3 regions of the Bacillus sp. 1NLA3E genome follow, and region 1 is predicted to be linked to each of the others. Evidence: a T-box and tRNA genes for the amino acid it is inferred to sense, from the RefSeq annotation. Region 1 holds a T-box; the other regions hold tRNA genes.
The links. The T-box of region 1 lies ahead of pheS (phenylalanine--tRNA ligase subunit alpha). A T-box ahead of a tRNA ligase gene usually reads a tRNA of that ligase, here a tRNA-Phe.

Region 2: it has a tRNA-Phe gene. The T-box ahead of pheS (phenylalanine--tRNA ligase subunit alpha) is inferred to sense a tRNA for this amino acid. The anticodon was not compared.
Region 3: it has a tRNA-Phe gene. The T-box ahead of pheS (phenylalanine--tRNA ligase subunit alpha) is inferred to sense a tRNA for this amino acid. The anticodon was not compared.

What each region holds. Positions count from the first base shown of each region.
Region 1 is NC_021171.1:3,686,507-3,689,745, reverse strand. It holds gene B1NLA3E_RS17680 (M42 family metallopeptidase) at 1-151, shown strand, start outside; gene sspI (small acid-soluble spore protein SspI) at 209-418, opposite strand; gene B1NLA3E_RS17670 (TrmH family RNA methyltransferase) at 536-1,297, shown strand; T-box leader at 1,351-1,614, shown strand; gene pheS (phenylalanine--tRNA ligase subunit alpha) at 1,746-2,789, shown strand; gene pheT (phenylalanine--tRNA ligase subunit beta) at 2,808-3,239, shown strand, end outside.
Region 2 is NC_021171.1:776,553-779,791, reverse strand. It holds gene B1NLA3E_RS03880 (DUF6241 domain-containing protein) at 97-615, opposite strand; tRNA gene B1NLA3E_RS03875 (tRNA-Leu) at 941-1,022, opposite strand; tRNA gene B1NLA3E_RS03870 (tRNA-Leu) at 1,043-1,128, opposite strand; tRNA gene B1NLA3E_RS03865 (tRNA-Cys) at 1,159-1,232, opposite strand; tRNA gene B1NLA3E_RS03860 (tRNA-Gly) at 1,249-1,323, opposite strand; tRNA gene B1NLA3E_RS03855 (tRNA-Gln) at 1,328-1,402, opposite strand; tRNA gene B1NLA3E_RS03850 (tRNA-His) at 1,426-1,501, opposite strand; tRNA gene B1NLA3E_RS03845 (tRNA-Trp) at 1,515-1,588, opposite strand; tRNA gene B1NLA3E_RS03840 (tRNA-Tyr) at 1,600-1,684, opposite strand; tRNA gene B1NLA3E_RS03835 (tRNA-Thr) at 1,765-1,840, opposite strand; tRNA gene B1NLA3E_RS03830 (tRNA-Phe) at 1,859-1,934, opposite strand; tRNA gene B1NLA3E_RS03825 (tRNA-Asp) at 1,952-2,028, opposite strand; tRNA gene B1NLA3E_RS03820 (tRNA-Met) at 2,032-2,105, opposite strand; tRNA gene B1NLA3E_RS03815 (tRNA-Val) at 2,130-2,205, opposite strand; tRNA gene B1NLA3E_RS03810 (tRNA-Glu) at 2,211-2,285, opposite strand; tRNA gene B1NLA3E_RS03805 (tRNA-Ser) at 2,303-2,392, opposite strand; tRNA gene B1NLA3E_RS03800 (tRNA-Asn) at 2,398-2,472, opposite strand; rRNA gene rrf (5S ribosomal RNA) at 2,490-2,606, opposite strand; rRNA gene B1NLA3E_RS03790 (23S ribosomal RNA) at 2,725-3,239, opposite strand, start outside.
Region 3 is NC_021171.1:3,871,333-3,874,571, reverse strand. It holds rRNA gene B1NLA3E_RS18635 (23S ribosomal RNA) at 1-514, shown strand, start outside; rRNA gene rrf (5S ribosomal RNA) at 633-749, shown strand; tRNA gene B1NLA3E_RS18625 (tRNA-Val) at 760-835, shown strand; tRNA gene B1NLA3E_RS18620 (tRNA-Thr) at 855-930, shown strand; tRNA gene B1NLA3E_RS18615 (tRNA-Lys) at 947-1,022, shown strand; tRNA gene B1NLA3E_RS18610 (tRNA-Leu) at 1,038-1,122, shown strand; tRNA gene B1NLA3E_RS18605 (tRNA-Gly) at 1,137-1,211, shown strand; tRNA gene B1NLA3E_RS18600 (tRNA-Leu) at 1,221-1,309, shown strand; tRNA gene B1NLA3E_RS18595 (tRNA-Arg) at 1,325-1,401, shown strand; tRNA gene B1NLA3E_RS18590 (tRNA-Pro) at 1,408-1,484, shown strand; tRNA gene B1NLA3E_RS18585 (tRNA-Ala) at 1,499-1,574, shown strand; tRNA gene B1NLA3E_RS18580 (tRNA-Met) at 1,596-1,672, shown strand; tRNA gene B1NLA3E_RS18575 (tRNA-Ile) at 1,707-1,783, shown strand; tRNA gene B1NLA3E_RS18570 (tRNA-Ser) at 1,800-1,892, shown strand; tRNA gene B1NLA3E_RS18565 (tRNA-Met) at 1,917-1,990, shown strand; tRNA gene B1NLA3E_RS18560 (tRNA-Asp) at 1,994-2,070, shown strand; tRNA gene B1NLA3E_RS18555 (tRNA-Phe) at 2,089-2,164, shown strand; tRNA gene B1NLA3E_RS18550 (tRNA-His) at 2,197-2,272, shown strand; tRNA gene B1NLA3E_RS18545 (tRNA-Gly) at 2,285-2,358, shown strand; tRNA gene B1NLA3E_RS18540 (tRNA-Ile) at 2,364-2,440, shown strand; tRNA gene B1NLA3E_RS18535 (tRNA-Asn) at 2,457-2,531, shown strand; tRNA gene B1NLA3E_RS18530 (tRNA-Ser) at 2,539-2,629, shown strand; tRNA gene B1NLA3E_RS18525 (tRNA-Glu) at 2,645-2,716, shown strand; gene B1NLA3E_RS18520 (hypothetical protein) at 2,787-2,981, opposite strand; gene glgB (1,4-alpha-glucan branching protein GlgB) at 3,188-3,239, shown strand, end outside.

The DNA of each region.
Region 1 (3,239 bases):
TCCAGCTGTATCGATTGGGATTGCTACTCGTTATATCCATTCACATGCAGCGATGCTCCATCGTGATGACTTTGAGAACACCGTTAAATTAATTGTGGAATTGATAAAGCGTTTGGACCAAAAAACAGTCGATGCGATAACTTATCAATAAGAAAAAGAGGGTACCGTGTACAGTACGGTACCCTCTTTCCTAAGTTTCAAGCCAAGCTTAACGCTTTAGGCCAGTTTCGAGAAACCCTAGCATTTCGTTGCGGTCCTGCTCGGATGCATTTTGCCAAATGACTTCAAACAAAACACCAAGACCTGGTAGCATCTTTTCCTCACCATTTTGAATTGCATCGACAATCGTATCACGCAGTTCGTCTTGTGAATTACCTGTTACATTTTGGATAATTGCATGCCGTAAATTTAAATCCATCCAAATACACCCCTTTTTTATCCATTTCTAAAACTATCATTAACGAATTTTCATTTTTTTATGTATGAAATTTAAGCTATAATAAAGAAATTCGAAAAAGAAAAAGGAGTGACATTGGTGAAGCACATTCACTCTGTTAAAAACCCACAAATTAAAGAATGGAAAAAGCTCTTAACGAAAAAGGAACGCGATAAAACGGGCACCTTTTTAATAGAAGGTTTTCATCTAGTTGAAGAAGCATTGAAAAAGGAAGATGTGGTCCTGGAATTAATCGTGGACGAGCAGGTTGAACTTCCTGCAAAATGGAATTACGGATCAATTCCGTTAACGCTTGTGACCGTTGAAGTGATTAAGTCATTGTCGGATACCGAAACACCACAAGGGGTCATCGCCATTTGCCGGCAAGAACAGGAAAAGAATACCGATATCATCAAAAAAACATACCTGTTAATCGACTCCGTTCAGGATCCGGGCAACATGGGAACGATGATTCGGACCGCAGACGCAGCCGGAATCGATGCGGTGATTGTAGGGAATGGCAGCGTTGATATATACAATCCAAAGGTTTTACGCTCAGCGCAAGGAAGTCATTTTCATTTACCAATCGTAACTGGTGACCTAGCAAATTGGATTGATAAGCTTTCAATGGAAAACATCCCAGTTTACGGTACTTCACTAGAAAACGGGCAAATATTAACTAATGTTTCGCCGACAGAATCATTCGCATTAATTGTTGGTAACGAAGGGAACGGGGTTAGTCAACAACTGCTTGAGAAAACAACGGAAAACTTGTATATTCCGATTTTGGGACAAAGTGAATCATTAAACGTCGCTGTTGCAACGGGAATTCTTCTTTATTTTTTAAAAAAAGTCTTATAATTATTTGAAACCGTTAGAAAAATATACTATAATTAACAGCAAAATGCATGAACATAAAAACGTTGATGGAGAAAAGTAACTTATATCCTTCCATATAGGGAGAAAATGCCTTAGACTGAAAGCATTTTTATGGGTAGTGGTAAGTGAAGTTCACCTCCGGAGTTGGCATTAGGACCATTTCGATAAGCGGTCATTTCCGCTTTTCTATTGGAAATGTAAAGATGCACCGGCCTAAGCCGTTATCCGAATGAAGCGAACAAGCTCATTTTTTTGCTTGTTAATAAGGGTGGTACCGCGAACCAAACCTCGTCCCTTTTACCGGGAACGGGGTTTTTTTGTTGCAAAAATATGGAGTGAAGCTAAGAAAACGGAATTTATTACAATCCCAAAGCAGGGTTGTGGCAACTACAAAATTTTATTAAGCGTGCAAATAAAGGAGGAAACACACATGCAGGAAAGATTAAAGGAACTGCAAACTGAGGCTCTTCAACAAATTGAGCAATCAACGAATCTGAAAGAACTCAACGACATTCGCGTAGCTTACTTAGGTAAAAAGGGCCCGATTACTGAAGTTCTAAGAGGTATGGGAAAGCTATCTGCTGAGGAACGCCCGAAAATGGGAGCGTTAGTGAACGAGGTACGTGAGGGGATTGCTTCTAAGATTGAACTGAAACAGCAAAAGTTAGAAGAAGCAGCCATTAATGAAAAGTTAGCTGGGGAAACCATTGATGTAACTCTACCAGGTAGACCGGTAAAGGTTGGGAATCACCATCCACTTACAAGAGTCATTGAAGAAGTTGAAGACTTATTTGTGGGCATGGGTTATACCGTTGCTGAGGGTCCTGAAGTGGAAACTGACTATTATAATTTTGAAGCATTAAACTTACCAAAAGGACACCCGGCTCGTGATATGCAGGATTCCTTCTATATTACCGATGATATTTTACTTCGTACCCATACATCCCCAATGCAAGCTCGGACAATGGAGAAGAAGCAAGGAAAAGGTCCTGTAAAAATCATTTGTCCAGGAAAGGTTTACCGTCGTGACAACGATGATGCTACACATTCCCATCAATTTATGCAAATCGAAGGATTAGTCGTTGATGAGAATATTCGCATGAGTGATTTAAAAGGAACCTTGGATATTTTTGCGAAAAAGATGTTTGGAGAAGACAGAGAAATCCGCTTAAGACCGAGCTTTTTTCCATTCACTGAACCATCAGTTGAAGTGGATATTTCTTGTAAAATATGTGGAGGAAAAGGCTGTAACATTTGTAAGGGTACTGGCTGGATTGAAGTGTTGGGTGCAGGGATGGTCCATCCTAATGTCCTTGAGATGGCTGGATATGACTCCGAAAAATACACTGGATTTGCGTTTGGTATCGGTGCGGAAAGAATTGCGATGCTGAAATATGGTGTGGATGATATTCGCCACTACTATACAAATGATATTCGCTTCTTAAAACAATTCTCATTGCACGAATCATTATAAAACAGGGGGAGAATGGTCATGTTCGTATCATATAAATGGTTGCAGGAATACGTAGATTTATCTGATATTACTGCAGCAGAGCTAGCTGAAAAGATCACAAAAAGCGGTATTGAGGTTGAGGGAGTTGAGCTCCTTAACGAGGGATTAAAAGGCATAGTAGTTGGACATGTAGTTGAACGTGTACAACATCCAAATGCTGATAAATTGAGTAAATGCCAAGTAGATCTTGGTGGAGAAGCTCCCGTGCAAATTATTTGCGGTGCCAAAAATGTAGCCCAAGGTCAAAAGGTTGCCGTGGCAACAGTTGGTGCAGTTCTACCGGGTAATTTTAAAATAAAAAAGGCCAAGCTACGCGGTGAAGAATCGAACGGAATGATTTGTTCTTTACAGGAGCTAGGAATTGAAAGCAAGCTTGTAGCTAAGGAATATTCTGAAGGAATTTTTGTGTTC
Region 2 (3,239 bases), 1.9 Mb from region 1:
GTTAATGATCAACAGTTTTTAAGCCTTGTTTTAACCTATAAGGAGAGATGTAAATTAAAAGCGGAGCATAGTCCACCCCGCTTTTTTAAAAATTAATCATCGTAAGGTTTTCTCAATATATCGTTGTTCTTCCACAGGTGTTAATAAACGACTGGCTTTACCAACATTACCATGAAGATAATCCCAAATATTATTATGTGCCCTTACTGCATTACTAAAATCTCCATGTGTCCATGGTTCGAGAGTATCTAATAACATAGACTGAATTTCATAATCGGCAAATTCTTTTTCTTGTACCACATTATATAATTTCAGAACCTTATCTTTGGTAATTTCGGTCGAACCCCATTTTTCTTCTGCTGCCACTTTTTGATGAGTCATCCCATGTACTTCTTGAAGGAGCTGAGCTTCACTCTTTTTTTCGTACTTAGGCATTTCTCCTTGGGAAGTACTAGCTTCAAATCTTTTTTTTAGTTCAGCTTTTGCTACTGCCTGGTCTTGCGGGCTTGCGTTAATATCACTTACAGTTGCCAAACTCCACTTATCAAAGTTAATATAAGCAGCGGTAAATGCTACTGTTAGTAGCCCAATGCCTATTATAATAAATTTTTTCAAAGCTTGTACTCCTTTCACTTTTAATTTTTCCTTAATTAAGGTAAACCCTTCAATTATTTTTATTGTTAAATTATACAATAATTTTGGGATGCCTAAGCAAATTAACGTTCTCTTTTTTAAAAGTCCATTGCTTGAGCAAACAAAAAGTAATAAAAAGAACAGCAAAAATCACTGTACAGAGATGGAGTGACCGATAGGGAGTCCAACAAAGAACTCCTACTTTTGATAGTCTCAATAAGAGCGAACAATGCCGGAAAAAGTCCTATATATTCCTAAAAAACGGCAAATAAAAATCCCTTGTGATTTACAAGGGATTTTTATATTATACCGGTGGTCGGGGTCGAACCGACACTCCAGAAGGAACACGATTTTGAGTCGTGCGCGTCTGCCAATTCCGCCACACCGGCGCGGTATTAATTTGTTTCTATGCCGAGGACCGGAATCGAACCGGTACGGTAGTCACCTACCGCAGGATTTTAAGTCCTGTGCGTCTGCCAGTTCCGCCACCCCGGCGAATTACTTAAATAGTAAACTATAAGAAATTGGAGGCGGCAACCGGATTCGAACCGGTGGTAAAGGTTTTGCAGACCTCTGCCTTACCACTTGGCTATGCCGCCATAATGAAATAAATATTGGAGCGGAAGACGGGATTCGAACCCGCGACCCCCACCTTGGCAAGGTGATGTTCTACCACTGAACTACTTCCGCGAAATGGCTGGGCTAGCAGGGATCGAACCTACGAATGACGGAGTCAAAGTCCGTTGCCTTACCGCTTGGCTATAGCCCAATATTCATGATTATTTTGTATAATGGGGCGACTGATGGGAATTGAACCCACGAATGTCGGAATCACAATCCGATGCGTTAACCACTTCGCCACAATCGCCATTATAATTAATTGGCAGGGGTAGTAGGAATTGAACCCACACCAAAGGTTTTGGAGACCTTCGTTCTACCTTTAAACTATACCCCTAAGTTATTAAATGGTGGAGGGGGACGGATTCGAACCGCCGAACCCGGAGGGAGCGGATTTACAGTCCGCCGCGTTTAGCCACTTCGCTACCCCTCCACATATAAAATTAAATTTTAATAGATAGGTGTTAAATCTTCTTACCGTATACCTCATTAAAACCAGTTGGTTTATCTGCATGGTGCCGGCGAGAGGACTTGAACCCCCAACCTACTGATTACGATTCAGTTGCTCTACCAGTTGAGCTACACCGGCATTGCTTAAAAAAATTAATGGTGGCTCAGGACGGAATCGAACCGCCGACACAAGGATTTTCAGTCCTTTGCTCTACCGACTGAGCTACTGAGCCAAACAACTTAAAAAATATGGCGGTCCGGACGGGACTCGAACCCGCGACCTCCTGCGTGACAGGCAGGCATTCTAACCAACTGAACTACCGGACCAAATTGCGGGGGCAGGATTTGAACCTGCGACCTTCGGGTTATGAGCCCGACGAGCTACCGGACTGCTCCACCCCGCGACAATAAAAAAGTAAAGAAATTTATGGTGGAGGATGACGGGCTCGAACCGCCGACCCTCTGCTTGTAAGGCAGATGCTCTCCCAGCTGAGCTAATCCTCCACATATGGTGACCCCTACGGGACTCGAACCCGTGTTACCTCCGTGAAAGGGAGGTGTCTTAACCACTTGACCAAGGGGCCTAAAAGATAAATTAAAGTGGCGGAGAGCAAGGGATTCGAACCCTTGAGGCAGTTACCCGCCTACACGCTTTCCAAGCGTGCTCCTTCGGCCACTCGGACAGCTCTCCAAAAATGGCTCCGCAGGTAGGACTCGAACCTACGACCGTTCGGTTAACAGCCGAATGCTCTACCACTGAGCTACTGCGGAATAATAATAATGAAACAGCCCGGCAACGTCCTACTCTCACAGGGGGAGATCCCCCAACTACCATCGGCGCTGAGAAGCTTAACTTCCGTGTTCGGTATGGGAACGGGTGTGACCTTCTCGCTATCGCCACCAGACTATTATTTTCATAAGACATTATTTATTATAATGACTTTTTGAAGTTTTGCAAGAGAAATTTTCATTCCCTCAAAACTAGATAATGCAGAAGAAGTTGTAAAACTAATAACACCGTTTTTGGTTAAGTCCTCGATCGATTAGTATCAGTCAGCTCCACACGTCACCGCGCTTCCACCTCTGACCTATCAACCTGATCATCTTTCAGGGATCTTACTAGCTTGCGCTATGGGAAATCTCATCTTGAGGGGGGGCTTCATGCTTAGATGCTTTCAGCACTTATCCCTTCCGCACATAGCTACCCAGCTATGCCTTTGGCAAGACAACTGGTACACCAGCGGTGCGTCCATCCCGGTCCTCTCGTACTAAGGACAGCTCCTCTCAAATTTCCTGCGCCCACGACGGATAGGGACCGAACTGTCTCACGACGTTCTGAACCCAGCTCGCGTACCGCTTTAATGGGCGAACAGCCCAACCCTTGGGACCGACTACAGCCCCAGGATGCGATGAGCCGACATCGAGGTGCCAAACCTCCCCGTCGATGTGGACTCTTGGGGGAGATAAGCCTGTTATCCCCGGGGTAGCTTTTATCCGTTGAGCGATGGCCCTTCCATGCGGAACCACCGGATCACTAA
Region 3 (3,239 bases), 180 kb from region 1:
TTAGTGATCCGGTGGTTCCGCATGGAAGGGCCATCGCTCAACGGATAAAAGCTACCCCGGGGATAACAGGCTTATCTCCCCCAAGAGTCCACATCGACGGGGAGGTTTGGCACCTCGATGTCGGCTCATCGCATCCTGGGGCTGTAGTCGGTCCCAAGGGTTGGGCTGTTCGCCCATTAAAGCGGTACGCGAGCTGGGTTCAGAACGTCGTGAGACAGTTCGGTCCCTATCCGTCGTGGGCGCAGGAAATTTGAGAGGAGCTGTCCTTAGTACGAGAGGACCGGGATGGACGCACCGCTGGTGTACCAGTTGTCTTGCCAAAGGCATAGCTGGGTAGCTATGTGCGGAAGGGATAAGTGCTGAAAGCATCTAAGCATGAAGCCCCCCTCAAGATGAGATTTCCCATAGCGCAAGCTAGTAAGATCCCTGAAAGATGATCAGGTTGATAGGTCAGAGGTGGAAGCGCGGTGACGTGTGGAGCTGACTGATACTAATCGATCGAGGACTTAACCAAAAACGGTGTTATTAGTTTTACAACTTCTTCTGCATTATCTAGTTTTGAGGGAATGAAAATTTCTCTTGCAAAACTTCAAAAAGTCATTATAATAAATAATGTCCTATGAAAATAATAGTCTGGTGGCGATAGCGAGAAGGTCACACCCGTTCCCATACCGAACACGGAAGTTAAGCTTCTCAGCGCCGATGGTAGTTGGGGGATCTCCCCCTGTGAGAGTAGGACGTTGCCGGGCTGTTACAAATGGAGGATTAGCTCAGCTGGGAGAGCATCTGCCTTACAAGCAGAGGGTCGGCGGTTCGAGCCCGTCATCCTCCACCATATTTTCCTACAGAGGTTTGCCGGGGTAGCTCAATTGGTAGAGCAACTGACTTGTAATCAGTAGGTTGGGGGTTCAAGTCCTCTCGCCGGCACCACTTGATTTTTTAGTACGAGCCATTAGCTCAGCTGGTAGAGCATCTGACTTTTAATCAGAGGGTCGAAGGTTCAAGTCCTTCATGGCTCACCATTTTCATTTTAATATGCGGGTGTGGCGGAATTGGCAGACGCACTAGACTTAGGATCTAGCGCCGCAAGGCGTGGGGGTTCGACTCCCTTCACCCGCACCATATTTACAAAAAACGCGGAAGTAGTTCAGTGGTAGAACATCACCTTGCCAAGGTGGGGGTCGCGGGTTCGAATCCCGTCTTCCGCTCCAAACAGATTTGCCGGGGTGGCGGAACTGGCAGACGCACAGGACTTAAAATCCTGCGGTAGGTGACTACCGTACCGGTTCGATTCCGGTCCTCGGCACCATTTTTAAAAATATATGCGCCCGTAGCTCAATTGGATAGAGTATCTGACTACGAATCAGAAGGTTGTAGGTTCGACCCCTGTCGGGCGCACCATTATATCGGGAAGTAGCTCAGCTTGGTAGAGCACTTGGTTTGGGACCAAGGGGTCGCAGGTTCGAATCCTGTCTTCCCGACCATTAAACCTTCAAATGGGGCCTTAGCTCAGCTGGGAGAGCGCCTGCTTTGCACGCAGGAGGTCAGCGGTTCGATCCCGCTAGGCTCCACCATTACAATCCTATATTAAATTTGGCGGTGTAGCTCAGCTGGCTAGAGCGTACGGTTCATACCCGTAAGGTCGGGGGTTCGATCCCCTCCGCCGCTACCAAATAAAGCCATTTTAGGTTATTAAAACTTAATTTGGACCTTTAGCTCAGCTGGTTAGAGCAGACGGCTCATAACCGTCCGGTCGTAGGTTCGAGTCCTACAAGGTCCACCAATGTACTTTTTCACACGGAGGAATACCCAAGTTCGGCTGAAGGGATCGGTCTTGAAAACCGACAGGCGGGTTACACCGCGCGGGGGTTCGAATCCCTCTTCCTCCTCCATTTTAATTTAATAATTTCTATTGTCGCGGGGTGGAGCAGTTCGGTAGCTCGTCGGGCTCATAACCCGAAGGTCGCAGGTTCAAATCCTGCCCCCGCAATATGGTCCGGTAGTTCAGTTGGTTAGAATGCCTGCCTGTCACGCAGGAGGTCGCGGGTTCGAGTCCCGTCCGGACCGCCATATTTTTTTAAGATGTTTGGCTCAGTAGCTCAGTCGGTAGAGCAAAGGACTGAAAATCCTTGTGTCGGCGGTTCGATTCCGTCCTGAGCCACCATTTTTATGCTTATAAGATGGAAGCATATGATGGCGATTGTGGCGAAGTGGTTAACGCATCGGATTGTGATTCCGACATTCGTGGGTTCAATTCCCATCAGTCGCCCCATCATTATTTTTCGCGGGTGTAGTTTAGTGGTAAAACCTCAGCCTTCCAAGCTGATGATGAGAGTTCGATTCTCTTCACCCGCTCCAAATGTGGGCCTATAGCTCAGCTGGTTAGAGCGCACGCCTGATAAGCGTGAGGTCGATGGTTCGAGTCCATTTAGGCCCACCATATAGTTTTACATTGTTCCGCAGTAGCTCAGTGGTAGAGCATTCGGCTGTTAACCGAACGGTCGTAGGTTCGAGTCCTACCTGCGGAGCCATTTATTTGGGGAAGTACTCAAGAGGCTGAAGAGGCGCCCCTGCTAAGGGTGTAGGTCGGGTGACCGGCGCGAGGGTTCAAATCCCTCCTTCTCCGCCAGATAAATTTAATATTGGCCCCTTGGTCAAGTGGTTAAGACACCTCCCTTTCACGGAGGTAACACGGGTTCGAGTCCCGTAGGGGTCATACAAAAAAAGCTATTAACTTATGTTAATAGCTTTTTTTGTGTTTTAATATTCCAGAATAGTATCCCTTCCTATCTGAGTTTCTCTTCAATATCTTCTTCTGGCAAATTACGGCCAGGATTATTCAAATCTAAATCAGACGTAATCCCTGTAGAAGGGCCACGAAACATATCACCTGTCGCTAGTATTTTTCTATCGGGTGCCTCGAATAGAGGGGCTTTTTCCATATTTTCTTTCAGTTGATTCCCAGGTTGTTCTTTCATCATATATTCCTCCTATAAGATTTATGTTTTATTTTGTCATAAACACATAAATCATATGTCGAATGAGGAAATATCCCGAAGAATAATATCGCTATGTATCATTTAATCGAATAAAATGTCTTAATATTAAGAAATTTATTACAAGGAAAATGGTATTAAGTCTCGTATACTAGGTAGATAGCCTAAGAAAAATGGTGGTGTGCTGTCAGATGACATTGAAGACATATTTACCAACTGAATTACAATTGTATCTTTTTCACG